One region of the Streptomyces sp. NPDC021562 genome, then DNA from elsewhere that is predicted to be linked to it. Evidence: predicted binding sites of a transcription regulator. Region 1 holds the regulator's gene; the other holds the start of a gene.
What was found. Region 1 encodes HrcA, which represses chaperone genes, less so after heat shock. Its sites were predicted from a motif close to TTNGCACTCNGNNNNNCNGAGTGCNAA; they were not measured.
Positions count from the first base shown of each region.

Region 2: the regulator HrcA is predicted to act here: its motif matches at 1,973-1,999, upstream of groES (co-chaperone GroES).

Region 1 covers NZ_JBFACN010000015.1:92,321-97,503, reverse strand. The annotation lists gene AB0G52_RS23895 (16S rRNA (uracil(1498)-N(3))-methyltransferase) at 1-68, opposite strand, end outside; gene AB0G52_RS23890 (nitronate monooxygenase) at 65-1,141, opposite strand; gene dnaJ (molecular chaperone DnaJ) at 1,250-2,386, opposite strand; gene hrcA (heat-inducible transcriptional repressor HrcA) at 2,387-3,403, opposite strand; gene AB0G52_RS23875 (MBL fold metallo-hydrolase) at 3,579-4,301, shown strand; gene AB0G52_RS23870 (DUF3097 domain-containing protein) at 4,336-5,151, shown strand.
Region 2 covers NZ_JBFACN010000023.1:28,558-33,740, forward strand. The annotation lists gene AB0G52_RS30405 (class I SAM-dependent methyltransferase) at 1-119, opposite strand, end outside; gene AB0G52_RS30410 (polysaccharide deacetylase family protein) at 210-1,130, shown strand; gene AB0G52_RS30415 (polysaccharide deacetylase family protein) at 1,220-1,930, shown strand; gene groES (co-chaperone GroES) at 2,146-2,454, shown strand; gene groL (chaperonin GroEL) at 2,592-4,217, shown strand; gene AB0G52_RS30430 (ester cyclase) at 4,305-5,012, opposite strand; gene AB0G52_RS30435 (SDR family oxidoreductase) at 5,100-5,183, opposite strand, start outside.

The DNA of each region.
Region 1 (5,183 bases):
ACGTACGGGCCGCCGCCCCGAGCGGAGTCCACGGGGAACCGTTCGACGACGAACACGGGCGCTGTCATCGCCCCTCCTTCTTGGTCGACAACGCTGTCGACGCGGCCGCGAGTTCCTCGGCGAGGGTCTCCACGAGCCGGCCGGCCGGCAGCTCCCGGGCCAGCCGGTGGCCCTGCCCCGCCCACAGCGCCATGCCCTGCGCGTCCCCGGCGCGGGCGGCGGCCTTGCGCAGCGGGGCGGTGAGGTGGTGGACCTCCGGGTAGGCGGCGGGCGCGTACGGGCCGTGCTCCCGCAGGAAACGGTTGACCAGGCCGCGGGCGGGCCGCCCGGAGAACGCCCGGGTCAGCTCGGTGCGCGTGAACAGCGGGTCGGTCAGCACCCGCTTGTGCACGTCGGGGGCGCCGGACTCGGGGGTGGCCAGGAAGGCCGTGCCCAGCTGGGCGGCGCTCGCGCCCGCCGCGAGCACGGCCGCGATCTGGCTGCCGCGCATGATCCCGCCCGCGGCGACCACGGGCAGGCCCACGGTCTCCCGGATCTGGGCGACCAGCGCGAGCAGCCCGATCCCGGAGCCGTCGTTCTCGGGGACGTCCCGGTGGGTGCCCTGGTGGCCGCCGGCCTCGATGCCCTGGGCGATCACCGCGTCCGCGCCGGCCCGCTCGACGGCGAGGGCCTCCTCGGCCGTGGTCGCGGTGACGAGGGTGAAGGTGCCGGCCCGGCGCAGCGCGTCCAGGGCCTCCCGGCTCGGCACGCCGAAGTGGAAGGAGGCCACGGCCACCGGGTTGTCGAGGAGGACGGCGAGTTTCGCGTCGTACCCGTCGTCCCGGCCGCTGTCCGGGTCACCGAGCTCGGTCCGGTACCAGGCGGCCTCACCGGCCAGCTGGTGCGCGTAGAGGTCCACGGCCCCGGACTCCGCGTACTCCGGCTGCGGCATGAAGAGGTTCACGCCGAAGGGGCGGCCGGTCAGTCCCCGCAGTTGCTTGATCTCCTGGTACATCCCGTCGGCGGTCTTGTACCCGGCGGCCAGGAACCCCAGTCCGCCCGCCTCGGACACGGCGGCGGCGAGCTGCGGACCCGAGGCCCCGCCCGCCATGGGGGCCTGCACGATCGGAAAGCGGCAGAGATCGGTCAGTGCGGAGGACATGACGGCATGTTGTCACGTCCTCCGGACAAGACCGAATCGGCCGCCGGATTGGCACATGCCAGGAATGTGCCACCGCTTCGGCACGTGCCGGACGAATGTCCCGGCCCGTCAGCGACCGTTGAACGCGTCCTTCAGCCGGCTGAACAATCCCTGCTGCCCCGGCTGGAACTGTCCCGTCGGCCGCTCCTCCCCGCGCAGCTTCGCCAGCTCCCGCAGCAGCCGCTCCTGCTCCGGGTCCAGCTTGGTGGGAGTCGTCACCTCCACGTGGACGATCAGGTCGCCCCGGCCGCCGCCCCGCAGGTGCGTGACGCCGCGGCCGTGCAGCGGGATCGACTGCCCGGACTGCGTGCCCGGCCGGATGTCGACCTCCTCCAGCCCGTCCAGCGTCTCCAGCGGCACCTTCGTGCCGAGCGCGGCCGCCGTCATCGGGATCGTCACCGTGCAGTGCAGGTCGTCGCCGCGCCGCTGGAACGTGGAGTGCGGCAGCTCGTGGATCTCGACGTACAGGTCACCGGCGGGACCGCCGCCCGGGCCGACCTCGCCCTCACCGGCGAGCTGGATCCGCGTGCCGTTGTCGACACCCGCCGGGATCTTCACGGTCAGCGTCCGCCGCGACCGCACCCGTCCGTCACCGGCGCACTCGGGGCACGGCGTCGGCACGACCGTCCCGAAGCCCTGGCACTGCGGACACGGCCGCGAGGTCATGACCTGACCCAGGAACGACCGCGTCACCTGCGAGACCTCACCGCGGCCCCGGCACATGTCACACGTCTGGGCGGTGGTGCCCGGCGCCGCGCCCTCACCGTTGCAGGTGTTGCAGACGACCGCCGTGTCGACCTGGATGTCCTTGGTCGTGCCGAAGGCCGCCTCGTCGAGCTCGACCTCGATCCGGATCATCGCGTCCTGGCCGCGCCGCGTCCGCGACCTCGGCCCGCGCTGCGACGCCGTACCGAAGAAGGCGTCCATGATGTCCGAGAAGTTCCCGAACCCGCCGGCGCCGAAGCCGCCCGCGCCCCCGCCGCCGCTCTGCGACAGCGGGTCCCCGCCGAGGTCGTAGACCTGCTTCTTCTGCGGGTCGGAGAGCACCTCGTAGGCGGCGTTGATCTCCTTGAACCGCTCCTGGGTCTTCGGATCCGGGTTGACGTCCGGGTGCAGCTCCCGCGCGAGCCGGCGGAAGGCCTTCTTGATCTCTTCCTGCGACGCGTCGCGGCGCACGCCGAGAACGGCGTAGTAGTCCGTGGCCACTTACGACTCCGCCAGGATCTGTCCGACGTACCGTGCCACCGCTCGTACCGCTCCCATCGTTCCCGGGTAATCCATGCGGGTCGGTCCGACCACGCCGAGTTTGGCGAGTGTCTCGCCGCCCGAACCGTAACCGACCGACACCACGGACGTGGAGTTGAGTCCCTCGTGGGCGTTCTCGTGACCGATGCGCACGGTCATGCCCGAATCCCCCGCCTCGCCCATGAGCTTGAGGAGCACGACATGCTCCTCCAGAGCCTCCAGGACGGGCCGGATCATGAGGGGAAAGTCATGCCCGAAGCGGGTGAGATTGGCGGTACCGCCGATCACCAGCCGCTCCTCGTTCTCCTCGACGAGCGTCTCCAGCAGGGTGGAGAGCACCGCCGAGACAGTACCGCGGTCCTCGGCCTCGAAGGCGTCCGGCAGGTCCTCCACCAGCCGGGGCACGTCCGAGAACCGGCGGCCCGCGACCCGGCTGTTCAGCCGCGCCCGCAGATCCGCCAGGGACGCCTCCCCGAACGGCGCCGGGCAGTCGACCAGCCGCTGCTCGACCCGCCCGGTGTCGGTGATCAGCACCAGCATCAGCCGCGCGGGGGCGAGCGCGAGCAGTTCCACGTGCCGCACCGTCGACCGCGTCAGCGAGGGGTACTGCACCACGGCCACCTGCCGCGTCAGCTGGGCCAGCAGCCGGACCGTGCGGGCCACGACGTCGTCGAGGTCGACGGCGCCGTCGAGGAAGCTCTGGATGGCCCGCCGCTCGGGCGCGGTCATCGGCTTGACACCCGCCAGTTTGTCGACGAACAGCCGGTAGCCCTTGTCGGTGGGGATCCGCCCCGCGCTGGTGTGCGGCTGGGCGATGTACCCCTCGTCCTCCAGGGCGGCCATGTCGTTGCGCACGGTCGCCGGCGAGACACCGAGGTTGTGCCGTTCGGTCAGCGCCTTCGAACCCACCGGCTCCTCGGTGCCCACGTAGTCCTGGACGATGGCGCGCAACACCTGGAGCCTGCGTTCACTCAGCATCTTCGCGCCACACCTCCAGAAAGTCGTCCCCGCGGCCTTTCGGGTCTTTCGTCTGGCACTCTGCGAGCCCGAGTGCCAGCGTCCCCGGCCCAGTGTACGGCCGTCGGGTACCGACTGGGCAAGGTCGGTACGGGGACGGTACGGACCCGCCGCGTTCTGCGGCTAGCGTCGCGGTATGACGGTGACTTGGGAAGAGCTGGGCTGGGAGCGCCTGGCCGACGGGGTGGGCCGGTGCCGGCTGCCCGGCTGGGACTGCACGGCGGGGCTGGTCCTCGGCGCGGGTACGGCCCTCATGGTGGACGCCGGGTCGAGCCTCGCGGAGGGCGCGCGGTTGCGCACCCTGGCGCAGGCACTCGCCGACCGCCGTGTGACCCATCTCGCGCTCACCCATCCCCATTTCGATCACGTCCTCGGGGCGGCCGCGTTCGCGGGCGCCGACCTGTACGCGGCGGTGGGCGCGGAGGCCGTCCTCGCCCACGACCGCGAGGGGCTGCGCCTGGACGCGGTACGCAACGGCCTGCCGGCCCCGGAGGCCGAGGAGGCGGCGGACGCCCTCCCCACCCCCCGCCACCTGGTGTCCGGCGAGTGGACCCTCGACCTCGGCGGCGGCCGCCAGGCCCTGCTCGCCAACGTCGGCCCCGGCCACACCGCCCACGACCTCGCGGTCCTCGTCCCCGGCGACCCCGAGGTGGTGTTCTGCGGCGACCTGGTGGAGGAGTCCGGCGAACCGCAGGCCGGCCCCGACGCCGTACCGTCGCGGTGGCCCGCCGCCCTGGACCGGCTGCTGGCCCTCGGCGGTGACCGCGCCCGGTACGTCCCCGGTCACGGAGCGGTGGTCGACGCGGCGTTCGTACGGGCCCAGCGCGACGCCCTGGCGGCCCGTTTCGGCGTGTCGTAGGCACACCGCACCCGCTTCTCCTATCGTCATCCGAATGCGCCAGTACTCCGCCGACCTGACCCCGCCGTGGAAGAAGCCGAAGCCGGTGCCCGAGGTGGCCGCCGAACCCGGCCTGGTGGTGGAGGAACCCGGCACGGGCTTCTGCGGCGCGGTGATCCGCTGCGAGGCGGGCACGGTCACCCTGGAGGACCGCTTCGGCAAGCACCGCGTCTTCCCGCTGGAGCCGCGCGGCTTCCTCCTGGAGGGCCGGGTCGTCACCCTCGTACGGCCCGCCTCCGCGGGCCCGGCCCGCCCCACCCGTACCGCCTCCGGCTCGGTCGCGGTCCCCGGCGCACGCGCGCGTGTCGCCCGCGCGGGCCGCATCTACGTGGAGGGCCGCCACGACGCGGAACTGGTCGAGAAGGTGTGGGGCGACGACCTGCGCATCGAGGGCGTGGTCGTGGAGTACCTGGGGGGCGTCGACGACCTGCCGGCGATCGTGACCGAGTTCGCACCCGGCCCGGACGCCCGGCTCGGCGTGCTCGTGGACCACCTGGTACCGGGCACGAAGGAGTGGCGCATCGCCCAGTCGGTGACCGGGGACCACGCCCTGGTGGTCGGCCACCCGTACATCGACATCTGGGAGGCGGTGAAACCGGCGTCCCTGGGGATCGACGCCTGGCCCCGCGTCCCGCACGGCCAGGACTGGAAGACGGGCGTGTGCCGGGCGCTGGGCTGGCCCTCGGACAACACGGGCGCGGTGTGGCAGGCGATCCTCGCGCGCGTGAACTCCTACAAGGACCTGGAGCCCGAGCTGCTGGGACGCGTGGAGGAACTGATCGACTTCGTCACGGGCGGCGGTGGGGCGTGACCTCGGTGCGGCCTGACCTCAGTGGGGCCTGA
Region 2 (5,183 bases), on a different contig from region 1:
GGGTGCCCGCGGCGCAACCGGGTGGCCACGGCGAGTTCGTCGGCGGGCGCGGTGCCGCGGACCTCGTCGAGGAGGGCGCGGCCCTCGGGGGTGAGGAGGGGGGTGAGGAGGTCGTTCACCGGGTCATTGTCGGCCAGTCGGTGGATGGTTCGCCTCCGACGGCGGTGTCTGCCCCGGATCCGGGCGGGGGCCTGGAAGGATCCGACGCCATGCGAGCAGTCGTACAAAATGACAAAAATAGGTCGAAGAGGGGTGGGGGGCGGAGGAGCACGGTGCTGCTCTCCGTACTCGTCCTCTGCGCCGGTGCCGTGGTGTGCGGCTGCGCCGGGACCGGGGAGAGTCCCGACGTCCGCCCCGCCACCGGGCGGCAGGCCCACCCGGCGGCCCCCGCTCCCGCCCCCGACTCCCACGCCGCCCTGGTCGCCGCCGCCCGGCGCTGGGGCCTTGACGCGGTCCCGCTGCGGCCCCCGGCCCCGCCTACGCACAAGCCGAGGATCACCGCTCGCGACGGATTCGAGGTGGACGGCCAGGTGGAGGACGACCTGCCGCCGGTCTTCACCACGATCCCGACCCGGCAGAAGGTCGTCTTCCTCACCATCGACGACGGCGCGAACAAGGACCCGGACTTCCTGCGGATGATGAGCGAGCTGAAGATCCCCTACTCGGCGTTCCTCAGCAACTACCTGGTCAAGGACGACTACGGGTTCTTCCGCACCATGCAGGCCGAGGGACACACCCTCAACAACCACACCCTGACCCACCCCTACCTGCCGGGTCTGTCCTACGACGAGCAGAAGCACGAGATCTGCGGCATGCAGACGATCATGAAGAAGCAGTTCGGCAGGGCGCCGACGGTCTTCCGCCCGCCCTACGGCAACTACAACGGCGACACCCTGCGCGCCGCCAAGGCCTGCGGCATCAAGTACGCGCCGATCTGGGACGAGGAGGTGTTCGTCGACCACTGGGAGTACCGCGAGTGGGACCGCAGCCTGCACCCCGGCGACATCGTGCTCACCCATTTCCGGGGCCGGGACGACTGGGACGGCACGATGGTCGACGACATGCGCCGCTTCCTGAACAAGGTCACCCGTGACGGCTACGCGGTGGCGCGCCTGGAGGACTACCTGTGAGCCGACCGAGGGCGACGGCCGCGTTGCTGACCGCCGCCCTCCTCCTGGCGGCCTGCGCGCCGTCCGTCGACCCCATCGAACGGCTGGGCATGAAAGCGGCCGACCGGGTACGGCCGCACGGCCCGGCCGGCGCCCAGCCGTACCGCCGCTGGGGCCTGAGCGCACCGCTCTCCCCGCCCCCGCGCCCCCCGTCCCACCCGCTCTCCTTCCGGGCGGCCCTGCCCCCGGTCGTCGACCACGTCGCCACCGCCGACCGGGTCGTCTTCCTCACCTACGACGACGGCGCCGAGAAGGACCCCCGTTTCGTGGACATGGTCCGCGAACTGCGCCTCCCGGTCAGCCTCTTCCTCACGGACAGCGTGGTCGGCCCCGGCTACGGCCACTTCGCCCGCCTCCAGTCCGTCGGCGCCAGCGTCCAGAACCACACCCTCGACCACCCGGCCATGCCCGGCCTGCCCTACGCCGGCCAGCGCGCCGAGATCTGCGGCCAGCAGGAGAAGCTGAAGTCCCGCTTCGGCATCCGCCCCCGCCTCTTCCGCCCGCCCTACGGCACCTACGACCGCACCACCCTGCGCGCGGCGGCCGACTGCGGGGTGACGGCGGTGGTGCTGTGGCGGGCGGCGATGACCCCGGACGGCATCACCTACCGGAGCAAGGACAGGCAGCTGCGTCCCGGCGACATCATCCTGGTGGGCCCGGACGAGGCCATGGGGCCGACCCTGCGGGAGCGCACGGCCCGGCTGCTGCGCCGGGTCCAGGCGAGCGGCCTGACGGTGGGGCGTCTTGAGGACTACCTCTGAAGGGTGCGAGACGTCGAATTTTCGACGCCGCGCCGGACCTGATTGGCACTCCGCTTGACCGAGTGCTAATCGCGGTCATAGTCTCGGCTCTGGCACTCGGCAGATGAGAGTGCCAACAACGCGACGGGCAGGTCCGGCACCCGCGACGACGGATCCACCTGGTCGCCACCTCAGACAGTTAACCCCGTGAGATCTCCGAAGGGGGAGGTCGGATCGTGACGACCGCCAGCTCCAAGGTTGCCATCAAGCCGCTTGAGGACCGCATCGTGGTCCAGCCGCTCGACGCCGAGCAGACCACGGCCTCCGGCCTGGTCATCCCGGACACCGCGAAGGAGAAGCCCCAGGAGGGCGCCGTCCTCGCCGTGGGCCCGGGCCGGTTCGAGAACGGCGAGCGCCTGCCGCTCGACGTCAAGGTCGGCGACGTCGTGCTCTACAGCAAGTACGGCGGCACCGAGGTGAAGTACAACGGCGACGAGTACCTCGTCCTCTCGGCTCGCGACGTGCTCGCGATCATCGAGAAGTAAGCCTGCGACTTACCACCTCAAGCACTCCGCTTGAATCCGTTTGAAGCTGCGCCCCTGGTTCCCGCGATCCTTTAAGAAGCCGGGCGCCCGGGGCGCAGTCTTGTTCACCCGAGAATTCCGAGAGGGCTCCCGCTGCCATGGCGAAGATCCTGAAGTTCGACGAGGACGCCCGTCGCGCCCTTGAGCGCGGCGTCAACAAGCTTGCCGACACGGTGAAGGTGACGATCGGCCCCAAGGGCCGCAACGTCGTCATCGACAAGAAGTTCGGCGCCCCCACCATCACCAACGACGGTGTCACGATCGCCCGCGAGGTCGAGATCGACGACCCGTACGAGAACCTCGGCGCGCAGCTGGTGAAGGAGGTGGCGACCAAGACCAACGACATCGCGGGTGACGGTACGACCACCGCCACCGTGCTGGCCCAGGCGCTGGTCCGCGAGGGCCTGAAGAACGTCGCCGCCGGTGCCTCCCCGGCCGCCCTGAAGAAGGGCATCGACGCCGCGGTCGCCGCCGTCTCCGAGGACCTGCTCGCGTCGGCCCGCCCGATCGACGAGAAGTCCGACATCGCCGCCGTCGCCGCGCTGTCCGCCCAGGACCAGCAGGTCGGCGAGCTCATCGCCGAGGCGATGGACAAGGTCGGCAAGGACGGTGTCATCACCGTCGAGGAGTCCAACACCTTCGGCCTGGAGCTGGACTTCACCGAGGGCATGGCCTTCGACAAGGGCTACCTGTCGCCGTACTTCGTGACGGACCAGGAGCGCATGGAGGCGGTCCTGGAGGACCCCTACATCCTCATCAACCAGGGCAAGATCTCCTCCATCGCGGACCTGCTGCCGCTGCTGGAGAAGGTCATCCAGGCCAACGCCTCGAAGCCGCTGCTGATCATCGCCGAGGACGTCGAGGGCGAGGCCCTGTCCACCCTCGTGGTGAACAAGATCCGCGGCACCTTCAACGCGGTCGCGGTCAAGGCCCCCGGCTTCGGTGACCGCCGCAAGGCGATGCTGCAGGACCTGGCGATCCTCACCGGCGCCACGGTCATCTCCGAGGAGGTCGGCCTCAAGCTCGACCAGGTCGGCCTGGACGTGCTCGGCTCCGCCCGCCGTGTCACCGTCACCAAGGACGACACCACGGTCGTCGACGGCGCCGGCGACTCCGCCGCCGTCCAGGGCCGCGTGGCCCAGATCAAGGCCGAGATCGAGAACACCGACTCCGACTGGGACCGCGAGAAGCTCCAGGAGCGCCTCGCGAAGCTGGCCGGCGGCGTGTGCGTGATCAAGGTCGGCGCCGCCACCGAGGTGGAGCTGAAGGAGAAGAAGCACCGTCTGGAGGACGCCATCTCCGCGACCCGCGCCGCGGTCGAGGAGGGCATCGTCTCCGGTGGTGGCTCCGCGCTCGTCCACGCCGTGAAGGTCCTGGAGGACAACCTCGGCAAGACCGGCGACGAGGCCACCGGTGTCTCCGTGGTCCGCAAGGCCGCCGTCGAGCCGCTGCGCTGGATCGCCGAGAACGCCGGCCTGGAGGGCTACGTCATCGTCTCCAAGGTCGCCGAGCTGGAGAAGGGCAGCGGCTACAACGCCGCCACCGGCGAGTACGGCGACCTGGTCAAGGCCGGCGTCATCGACCCGGTCAAGGTCACCCGCTCCGCCCTGGAGAACGCCGCCTCCATCGCCTCCCTGCTCCTCACGACCGAGACCCTGGTCGTCGAGAAGAAGGAAGAGGAGGAGCCCGCGGCGGCCGGCCACTCCCACGGCCACGCCCACTGAGCACCGCCTCGGCGCTGCACGAAGCCCCCGTCCCCGGTCGTCCGCCGGGAGCGGGGGCTTCGCCCCTCGCGGGCTTTCACTGTGGGCTCAGTTCTCCAGCGCGTCCAGTGCTCCGAGCCGGCTCAGCAGACCGAGCCGGTCGTACTGCCACCAGGCCTCCGCGATCTTCCCGCCGGCGTCGAAGCGGTGCACCGTGGTGCCGGTCATGGCGATCCGCCGTCCGGTGTTCGGCAGCCCCAGGAACTCGCCCTTCTGCACTCCCGACAGGATCCACCGGCTGCACACCCGGTCCTCCTGGGCGATCTGGTCCTCGATCAGGAACGTGAAGTCGAAGGCGTCCCGCCACATCCCGAGCTCGCGCCGCAGCGCGTCCATGCCGATGGTGTCCTGGTCGTCGGCCGGATCGTGACCGTGGTAGTTCTCGGCGACCAGGCCGTCCAGCGGAGCCAGCGGACCGGCCGCGGCGAACGTCTCGAAGAACCGCCGCGCGGTGTCGGCGTACATCCGTTCGTCGCGCACCACGTCCAGATCGGTGAACCTCGGCATCTGGTCGCACAGCGCCAGCAGCTCGTGGAAGACCTTGTCGGTCTCCGGAAGCCGGGAGTTGCGCATCGCCTCCTCGTACGACGGGAACTCCACGATCTCGACGATGTGCGACGCGTCCGAGCGGTCCGTGCCCACCACCGCGTGCGTCGCCGTCCGCTTGCCCTTGGTCTGCTCGACCCATCGGTCCAACAGCCGGTCCATCTCCTCGAACCGGCTGGTCCTGCACTCGATGACCTGCATGAACGTCATACCGCCGCCTCCGGCCCCCCTGGGTCCGGTACCGTCACGGCCATTTTCCCACCGCCCGGCCGTCCGCTCCTCCCGCGGCCCGTGCTCCTACTGCGGCCCGTACTTGCGTCCCGTCTTCGAGCTGATGCCGCCCACCAGGCCGCGCGGGGCCACCTTCGCGAGGCCCGTCAG